3 regions of the Paenibacillus sp. BGI2013 genome follow, and region 3 is predicted to be linked to each of the others. Evidence: a T-box and tRNA genes for the amino acid it is inferred to sense, from the RefSeq annotation. Region 3 holds a T-box; the other regions hold tRNA genes.
The links. A T-box is a leader RNA that pairs with one kind of tRNA and senses whether it is charged. The one in region 3 lies ahead of leuS (leucine--tRNA ligase), so its partner is inferred to be a tRNA-Leu.
Positions count from the first base shown of each region.

Region 1: it encodes a tRNA-Leu, which carries the amino acid that the T-box ahead of leuS (leucine--tRNA ligase) is inferred to sense. The anticodon was not compared.
Region 2: it encodes a tRNA-Leu, which carries the amino acid that the T-box ahead of leuS (leucine--tRNA ligase) is inferred to sense. The anticodon was not compared.

Region 1 is NZ_PJFA01000001.1:473,043-476,204, forward strand. Features, by position in the region: gene CXK86_RS02150 (C40 family peptidase) at 1-142, opposite strand, end outside; cyclic di-AMP (ydaO/yuaA leader) riboswitch at 148-279, opposite strand; gene pelA (pectate lyase) at 698-1,660, shown strand; tRNA gene CXK86_RS02160 (tRNA-Leu) at 1,837-1,920, shown strand; gene xynC (glucuronoarabinoxylan endo-1,4-beta-xylanase XynC) at 2,066-3,162, opposite strand, start outside.
Region 2 is NZ_PJFA01000006.1:103,681-106,842, forward strand. Features, by position in the region: gene CXK86_RS16395 (hypothetical protein) at 1-138, opposite strand, end outside; cyclic di-AMP (ydaO/yuaA leader) riboswitch at 257-432, opposite strand; gene CXK86_RS16400 (glutathione peroxidase) at 805-1,284, shown strand; tRNA gene CXK86_RS16405 (tRNA-Leu) at 1,432-1,514, opposite strand; gene CXK86_RS16410 (urease accessory protein UreF) at 1,957-2,658, shown strand; gene CXK86_RS16415 (hypothetical protein) at 2,925-3,128, shown strand; gene CXK86_RS16420 (nitrogen regulation protein NR(II)) at 3,156-3,162, shown strand, end outside.
Region 3 is NZ_PJFA01000018.1:94,805-97,966, reverse strand. Features, by position in the region: gene leuS (leucine--tRNA ligase) at 1-1,905, opposite strand, end outside; T-box leader at 1,984-2,253, opposite strand; gene CXK86_RS28855 (phosphotransferase family protein) at 2,366-3,162, opposite strand, start outside.

The sequences.
Region 1 (3,162 bases), on a different contig from region 3:
CGGCTACAGTTGTGCCACCCCATTTGTAAGGAATACCTGTCATGTTGTTCACTACGGAGTTGATACTGCTTGCCTCTGTGCTTGTTGCCCCGGATGTAAATAATACAGCTGCTCCAAAAATGGAGATAATCAGTTTTTTCAAAATCAATGTTCTCCCTTCGATGCCTACGGAGTTAGCTAAGGGTTCGGTAGAAGGTTCCCTATATTTCCTATGTATAAGAATAATTCACCCAAATTGGTTCCCCCGTTTTCAAACATGAAACTCGGCAATGAATAATTAAGTTTTTGTAACTATTTGAAACTATATTGCATAAATGCGTAATTGTCAAACCCATTTAAAACCCTTCGTAATACCTCAATGTTAGCGGAATTAAGGTTTTTATATGAAAGAAGGGATCAAGTTTGGATATCATTCATGACAAAAACGTCATTATTGGTTCGCTTAAGACGAATTTGGATAAATAAATAGGTTTGTCATGAGTTAAAAGAACTATCCCGTTATGTAGAATTAGAGAGATTATATTCATTAAGTTGCATATATTGACAAAAATCGATTTTTTGCATATTATCTGATTATCCAATCCACATATTGGATTAAAATTGATTTTATTATGCGATAAATACAAATAAAGGAGGTTTGGGGCGTATATCATACGTAAAGTAGAAGTGGAAGATTTATAAAAACGAACATAGGAGAGTGTTACATTTGAAAGCGAAGAAAATAATTACTTTTGTCCTGGCATGTACGATGGTGTTCTCAGTAGTTGGAATGGCAGTTCTCCCTGTAGGGACGGTATCTGCTGCAGATGCGTCGGGTACTACAGCGAGTATTTCTGATATTTTGAAGAACCAGCTGCCGGATGGAGGTTGGAGAAAAGATTATAAACAGACAAGTGGAGAGTGGGCAAAGTCCACGATAGACAACAAGGCTACATACTCAGAAATTAGAAGATTGGCGAAGGAATTTAAAAAGACGAATGATCCGCGTTACTCCACAGCTGCAATCAAAGGAATTAACTTTTTGATCAACATGCAGTATTCAAACGGCGGGTGGCCACAAGTTTACCAAAGCTCCGGATACCACAAGCACATCACTTACAATGATGATGCCATGATTAATGTAATGATCATGCTGGATGAAGTAGCAGCACGCAAAGGTGATTTCTCATTTATCGACAGCACACTTGCTAACCGCAGTAAAAATTCAGTTGCCAAAGGTGTGGAGGCGATTCTGAATACACAGGTCGTTTCAGGTGGTAAGCTGACAGCATGGGGACAACAACATGATTCCAGCTCTCTTAAACCAGCGAGCGCAAGAATCTACGAAGTGCCATCACTGACAGCTGGAGAGAGTGTAACGATTGTTAAATTTCTGAAAACCAGACCTGCTAACGCTAAAATTACCGCATCCATTAAAGGAGCGGAGGCTTGGTTTAACAAAGTGAAAATTACGGGTTACAAGTATGAAAGAGCTAATGGAGATAGTAAAATTATCGCTGATTCCAAAGCTGCACCAATTTGGGCACGCTTCTATGAGATCGGAACGGATAAACCAATCTTTATTGGTCGTGACGGGGTAGTTAAATACAAATTAAGTGATATTGATAAAGAAAGAAGAGGCGGTTATGCATGGTATGGCAACTGGCCTTCCAAGCTGTAATTTGTAGTATGCTTCCGTTTTAATGAACCAAACTATTAGCAGCAGTTAAAGGTAAAGCCCGAATCGACATGGACGTCTGATTCGGGCTTTATTGTTATTATTTTCAGTGTTGACATGATAGATTACGCATGATATATTATTTCTTGTCGCCGATATGGATGACGGAGATACAATATGCGGTCGTGGCGGAATTGGCAGACGCGCACGGTTCAGGTCCGTGTGGGCTAACCCCCGTGGAGGTTCGAGTCCTCTCGACCGCATCTAATAAAAAGACTCCTTAAGCTAACGCTTAAGGAGTCTTTTTTTGCATTTTTTGATATAACACTAACTTTAGTGATGAGTATTCAAGAGGTTAGTGCTTAGCTGCACGTACAGCAAATGTCTTCCATCAGCCATACGGAACGTTTATTGTGCTGCGGTAACATTAACGCTGTCAATATTCGGTCCTTCCGATCCGGTGGTAACCACTTTCAATGTATTGGTCCCCGTGTTCATGGGGACCTGTATTGTTTTTTCAACCCAAGTGGACCAGCTTCCCGTAGCCGGAAAGGGCTCGTTGCTAATAACTTTGGTTCCGTTCACAAAAATGTCGAGGTTCCGAGTGCCGCTTTCCAGCGCATAACGAAACTTTACGTTTTTGGTACCTGTTGTTGTGTTATTAATGCCGTTCCATTGAATGGCCGAACCAGTCATCGCATTGAAGTTAACATACCCGGAGCCAGTGTAACCGGGGTAGATTGTTTCAATGGCAGCTTCCGTAAGTGACGTTCCGGTCTCGGCTTCATACGTCGTGCCACTGCCTGTATTCCCGCCGCTATTTCCGCCAGTAACGTTGGCAACAAACGTTGTTACGCTCTGAGGCGGGAGCTGTGCCGTGAAGGCTCCATTGGATACGTTAAGCGAGGTTCCGCTTGCCAGGTTTCGACTGCTGTCCGTAATCCATGAGGACACAGTAGAGGCATTACCATTCTGCAGAACGAATTTTTGGCTTGTGGCTGAAGTTCCACGGTTAATTGCCACGACGACTACTTTGTTATCACCTTTATAGGCTGAGACAAATGTGTTTGTATCCGGATTTTTCGTTGCATCGACTCTTAGGAAGCCTGGACGCACGAATTTAGAGAAATGAGCCATATTATACCCGCGTTTGCTTATGGTACCGTCCTCTTTCATCGGACCATACTGTCTGCGGATGTACCACCACACGTAGGCTTGGAAATCACCTTCTACCATGGCATTGTGCATGTGATAGGAAACGTCTAATGCTTCAGGCCAGCGGTCTGCTGAGTTGTTGTCACTGTTTGGAACATACACCTCAGTCATCCACAGTTCTTTACCGGCTCCTTTTTGCTTAAAGAGAGGGTAGGCAAAATTCGAAATCTGGGTTCCATACGTATGTGCTCCCAGAATGTCCATGTTGGCAAGTGCCTGCGGATCATTCAGGATTGGGTCGGATATGTTCTTTAAGTACTGGAAGGATTCAGGCGCCATGACTTTGGTAC
Region 2 (3,162 bases), on a different contig from region 3:
TCCGATTCTACGGAGTCTTCGCTCTTCCCCTGCACTGTTGGTTAGAACGGCAAACGGCATTTTTTTGTACATCAGCAATTTGATAAATTTGCGTCCTGCTTCATTTGGAGCAGTCACTAAGACCATCTCAGTATCCATCATTCGTTCCTCCCTTGGCGTGAAAAGACAACAAAAAAGAAGCGTGGGGGACCAAGGCCTCCCGAACGCTTCTTAAATAACCCATGGCGAAAACACCATGAACCAGCGTACGGCTTGTTGCCTCTCCCTTTAACGCTTACGAGGTTAGCTGACGGATTCGGGCGCGAGAGTCGCCCTATTTCCGGCTGTCACCGGAAAATTCACCCCATGAATGCCCACTGTCCTGGACAGCGCATTCCGTTGGTTCCCCCGTTTTCCACTCATCAATGAATGGAAACTCAGCGATTAAAACATCGTTCGTATATCTTAAGGATAAGATCGAGCGATATTATCGTTTGTTTCGTTTTTCAAGTACATTTTAGTTTAAATTGAAATTACGTTATGAATCATACACCCATGCCATGTCGGTGTAAAGTCCGCCCAGATCACCAAATCGGCAGATTTTTGCCAATTCCTATCCATAATAACGCTTACAACAAAGTTATACTCTATCTATCTCTTCAAGGCTATCTAATTCTCACTCTGGCGTAAATCACTTCGCAATTCATTCACGTATTCTGCACAACTTGCCTGTTTTGATTCTTTTAACACCATATTAGTTTTGCAATATTTAATTGCAACCAATATAATAGAAGATATAAGAGTAAATAAATGGAGGCGATTTAGATGACAGTCTACGATTACAAAGTGAATACCCTTCGCGGTCAAGAAGTTGAAATGTCCGACTACCGTGACAAAGTGCTCCTGATTGTGAATACGGCAAGCTCATGCGGCCTTACCCCTCAATTCAAAGGTCTGCAAGAATTGCAAGACAAATTTCAAGATGCTCCATTTGAAGTGCTTGGTTTCCCAAGCAACCAGTTTGCACAGGAAAAAGGATCTTCCGACGATATTGCCGAGTTCTGTCAGATGAATTATGGCGTGAGCTTCCCCATGTTTGAGAAAATTGATGTGAACGGCTCAAGCGCTCACCCTCTTTTCCAACACCTGAGCACAGAAGCTCCTGGCCTGCTCGGCTCCAAAGCAATCAAATGGAATTTCACCAAATTCCTCGTGGATCAGAACGGACAGGTCATTAAACGTTATGCTCCCAAAACAACACCGGACAAGATTGAAGAAGATATCAAGAATTTGCTGCAAAAATAATACACAGGCCACCCGTAGCCGGAAGGTAGAGCAACATTCCTCCGGTAATGGATGGCCTTTTTTCAACCCAGATGTCATACTGTTCGAAAAAGACAAAAAAAAGAAGCTTCCCATTAATGGAAAGCTTCTTTTTAATCGTTCATATGATGCGGTCGAGAGGACTCGAACCTCCACGGGCATACGCCCACTACCCCCTCAAGATAGCGTGTCTGCCATTCCACCACGACCGCATGTCGTAAATAATCGGCAACAGAATTGATTATACCGGGTTCAGAACTAAAAGTAAAGTATTATTTAATACTTCTTTTTCAGCTAGGCATTTTCATCAAAAATCGCATAATCTCGTCATCTTTACCCATGAACTGCATATCATTAGATTTGATCCCCTCTTTTCCGGCTTGAGCCGATCTTGTTGATTCATTTATATATAGTCCTTCCTTATATAGTCCTCCCTGCACTTCGCCACATAAATAACACGATAAGTTATATAAAATAACACAAATATTAAATTCCAGATTTAATACATTAAATTTAACGGATACTATTGACAAAAAGCGGACATTTATGGGATGATAACTATCATATAATTCGGATTCTCAAACATAAAGCAAACAAAAAGGAATATAAATGTTACTTTAAGTGACATTTAACGAACACAGGAGGCGAATGATTGTGAACCGTGGGAATAAGCTGCTCGATTATGTCAAACTGCTTGATTCCTCTATTCAGGTTGGAGGGTTCACCCATTCCTTCGGCATGGATATCCATATCAGGGAGGGTACCATTCGTAATGCTGAAGATCTCGAATCATTCATGCGTTGTCAGTTGCATCCGAGCATCGTTCGTCTTGAAGGTATGGCCATCAAAGGGATCTATACCGCAGCAGATCACAAGGATACATGGCGGATAGCTCTGATCGACAAGCTCGTCCATGTTCAGCGAACCCCTGGAGATCTAAGAGAACAAGCTGCCGCCATGGGTAAACGATTGATCAGACTCGCACGCGCTCTGCACCCCTGGATTGAATTCAGCCAGCTCGAACAGATCTTTGCCAAATACGATTCGGTTGGCTGCCTCTCCACTGTTCACGCCTGGATTAACCACCACCTCGACATCCCGGTCGAGGAGGCGGTCCTTGGTTACCTGCATTCAGCCATGAATGCCTGCATAACCGAAGCCTCCAAAGTTATTCCCCTGAACAACGATACAACCAAGGATCTGATGGTCCGCCTGGCCACAGATCTGGAGAATGAATGGAAGACCGTCAGTGCCTCGGCTGCGGATGGACTGGCACAGCCAACCTCGATGTCCATGAAATCGTTTTTCCCCAGTTTCCATATGCTCGGAGCTGGACTTCATGCCTACAGGGCCTAATCCTCTTCCTCCTCATACCTGCTCCCCTTCATTCAAACAAACTAAAAAACACGCGGCAACCTCCTTGCCGACGTGTTTTTTGTCATTTTATTTGTTTTATTTACGTATTTACGCCATTTATAATCACAAAATACACTTTTTTCCGTCTTTTTTAATTGTTAGATGACGCATTTACGTATATAATGAAACATACAGCTCGCATTTCTATATATTCTACATGAAGAAAGAGCGGCTGAATACTACATTCTAACCAGGGGTGAACCCTTTTGAACAAGAAAAAACCAGTTACTCCGTTCGGATGGGCCATCAAACGACGGCTAACCGAACTTCAAGTGGACCAGAAGACCTTTTGTGAACAGCATGGCATCCCACCCTATCGTTTATCCAATCTTATTCACGGCACACGCAAAGCAACCCGATTCAGGCACCTGGTCGCTGATATTTTGGATATTCCAGATGAACTGAGATAAGATTTCTGCCAAAGGAGGGTCTCATCCATGAGAC
Region 3 (3,162 bases):
CAGGAAGCGGTGCATGCCTTCAACCCCGTTTGCATTCCACGGTTTTGTCGCTTCCAATGGTCCCATGAACATCTCGTACAGACGCAATGTATCTGCACCGAATTCATTCACGATTTCATCCGGGTTAATGACATTACCACGAGATTTACTCATTTTCTCATTATTGGTACCCAGGATCATACCTTGGTTGACCAGTTTGTGGAAAGGCTCTTTGGTCTCCACAACACCCAGATCATACAGCACTTTGTGCCAGAAACGAGCGTACAGCAAGTGAAGTACGGCGTGCTCTGCTCCGCCAATGTACAGATCAACTGGCAGCCACTGCTGCTGTTTCTCCTTGGAGATCAGTTCCTTGTCATTGCGCGGATCGATAAAGCGCAGGTAATACCAGCAGCTACCCGCCCATTGTGGCATGGTATTGGTCTCGCGACGTGCCTTCATTCCCGTTTCCGGATCTACCGTATTCACCCACTCCGTAACATTCGCCAGTGGTGATTCTCCTGTACCCGAAGGTTTGATCTGGTCGATATCAGGCAGCAGCAGTGGAAGTTGATCCTCAGGTACTGTCTTCATCGTTCCGTCTTCCAGATGCAGAATCGGGATTGGCTCACCCCAGTAACGCTGACGGCTGAACAGCCAATCGCGCAGACGATAGGTCACTTTCCCTTGTCCTTTACCGTTCTCTTCCAACCAAGCAATCATCTTGGCAACCGCTTCTTCATTGTTCAGTCCGTTCAAGAAATCGGAATTCACATGTGCGCCATCACCCGAATATGCCTCTTGTGTAACGTCTCCACCTTGAATAACCTCGATGATATCCAGACCGAACTGCTTCGCAAATTCCCAATCACGCGCATCATGACCCGGAACTGCCATAACCGCACCTGTGCCGTAACCTGCAAGAACGTAATCAGCAATCCAGATCGGCAGTTTTGCACCATTAACAGGGTTGATTGCATAAGCGCCAGTGAATACACCTGTTTTGTCTTTGGCCAAATCTGTACGTTCCAGATCACTCTTACGAGAAGCCTGCTCCTGATAAGCCTGAATAGCTTCACGTTGGTCATCGGTTGTAATTGCTTCTACCAACTCATGTTCCGGAGCCAGTACTGCAAAGCTCGCACCGAACAATGTGTCCGCACGGGTAGTGAACACCTTGATAACTTCCTCGCGACCCTCAATGGCAAATACAACTTCCGCCCCTGTCGATTTACCGATCCAGTTGCGCTGCATATCCTTGATGCTTTCAGACCAATCCAGCTCTTCCAGGTCTTCCAACAGACGCTCTGCATACTCGGTAATTCTCAGAACCCATTGACGCATCGGTTTGCGTACAACCGGATGTCCTCCGCGTTCACTCTTGCCATCAATAACCTCTTCATTAGCAAGTACCGTTCCAAGGGCTTCACACCAGTTAACTGCAACTTCATCTACATAAGCCAGACCTTTGTTGTACAGCTGAATAAAGATCCATTGCGTCCATTTATAGTATTCAGGGTCCGTTGTGCTGATCTCACGATCCCAGTCATAGGAGAAACCAAGCGATTTGATCTGGCGACGGAAATTGTCAATATTACGGAATGTAATATCTCGTGGATGTTCACCTGTATCCAGTGCATGCTGCTCAGCAGGCAGACCGAAAGCATCCCAACCCATTGGGTGCAATACGTTGTAACCGCGCATACGTTTGTAACGGGAAACGATATCCGTTGCCGTATATCCTTCCGGGTGACCTACGTGCAGACCTGAACCGGATGGATAAGGGAACATATCCAGTGCATAAAATTTCGGTTTAGCAGGGTCCTCACCCGTTTTAAACGTTTTATTTGCATCCCAATATTGCTGCCAACTTTTTTCCATGACTTGTGGCTGATAGCCGTGTTTCGGCTGGTTATTCTCACTCATCTATTGTTCCTCCTTCAGGTTATTCACTTTAGCTTTAATTGCAACAAAAAAACCTCAGCATCCCGTAGCGTTTGCAGCGCTAGGGACGAGAGGTTGAATTCCCGTGGTACCACCCTAGTTAGTGGACGAACGTGCTTCGTCATCCACTCCCTTTGGACCTGTAACGGCGGTTAACCGATGCGGATTTCCATTCCTGAACCCAAGCTTTATACAAGCAGGTTAAACAGAATGGTGTAATCACCGCATTTCTCCAAGGCGAGTTCGCAAATCACTGTCAACCGGCTTGCACCAACCGCCGGCTCTCTGTTATGTACAGGAATTACTACTGATCCTTATCATCGAAATATGTATACAATATCGGGACCATTATATAAAAAAGCAAGCCCAAAGTCAATATTACACGTTATAATGACCCTTTTAAGTCACACGGTTCGTACCGTTCAATAATACTCGTTGCTGTTCAGGATAACCGAAAACGCTCAATGCCTTCCTCCAGATTATGAATGGTCCAATTCACATGTTCCTGATTATCATATTGACGATAAGCGCACTCAATGCGCAGCACCAGATCAAAGTACAAGTCATAGAGACTTCTTCTTTTCAGCTCACTTTCAGTCGTAATCTCATGCCCATACCCTTTCACAAAACCGGGTGTATAGTTAAAATGACTGAAATAATGCTCCATCAGAGGATCTGCCCACAGTGAACGTTCAAAATCAATAATCGCTGTGATACGACCTTTGTCTACTAGAACATTGCCATCCCACAGATCCCAACTCACAAGAACAGGTTCTTTTACATCGTCCAGCACATCCGATTTCTCTTCAATCAAGCGTCTCAATTCAGGATAATCGATTGAAAATGTAATTCCGGCTTCTTCCCCGTCGGTAAGAATATCATCCATCAGATTCATAAATGCTTCTTTCCATGTGGAATATTGCTGTTTTTGCTCCGAGAAATATCCAAACTTCTCGCCTTTGATTTCATTAATTCGACGATTGTACCGACCGAGCTGGTGTTCAATGGCCTCCTGCTCTTCCGCAGAATATTGATCCTTGACCTGATTATAGGGTGTTCCAGACATGTACTCCATGATAAAATAACGCGCTGAAGCCATAGTTAACGAATCATCATAAGCCAGCACTTGGGGTACGGGAACATCCTGTAGCTCCGTGATGAGGCGTAGTGCCTCAATCTCAGCAATCATGAAATCCTGCTCACAGCGCATCAGATTTGTCGAAGCCGACGGTGCAATTT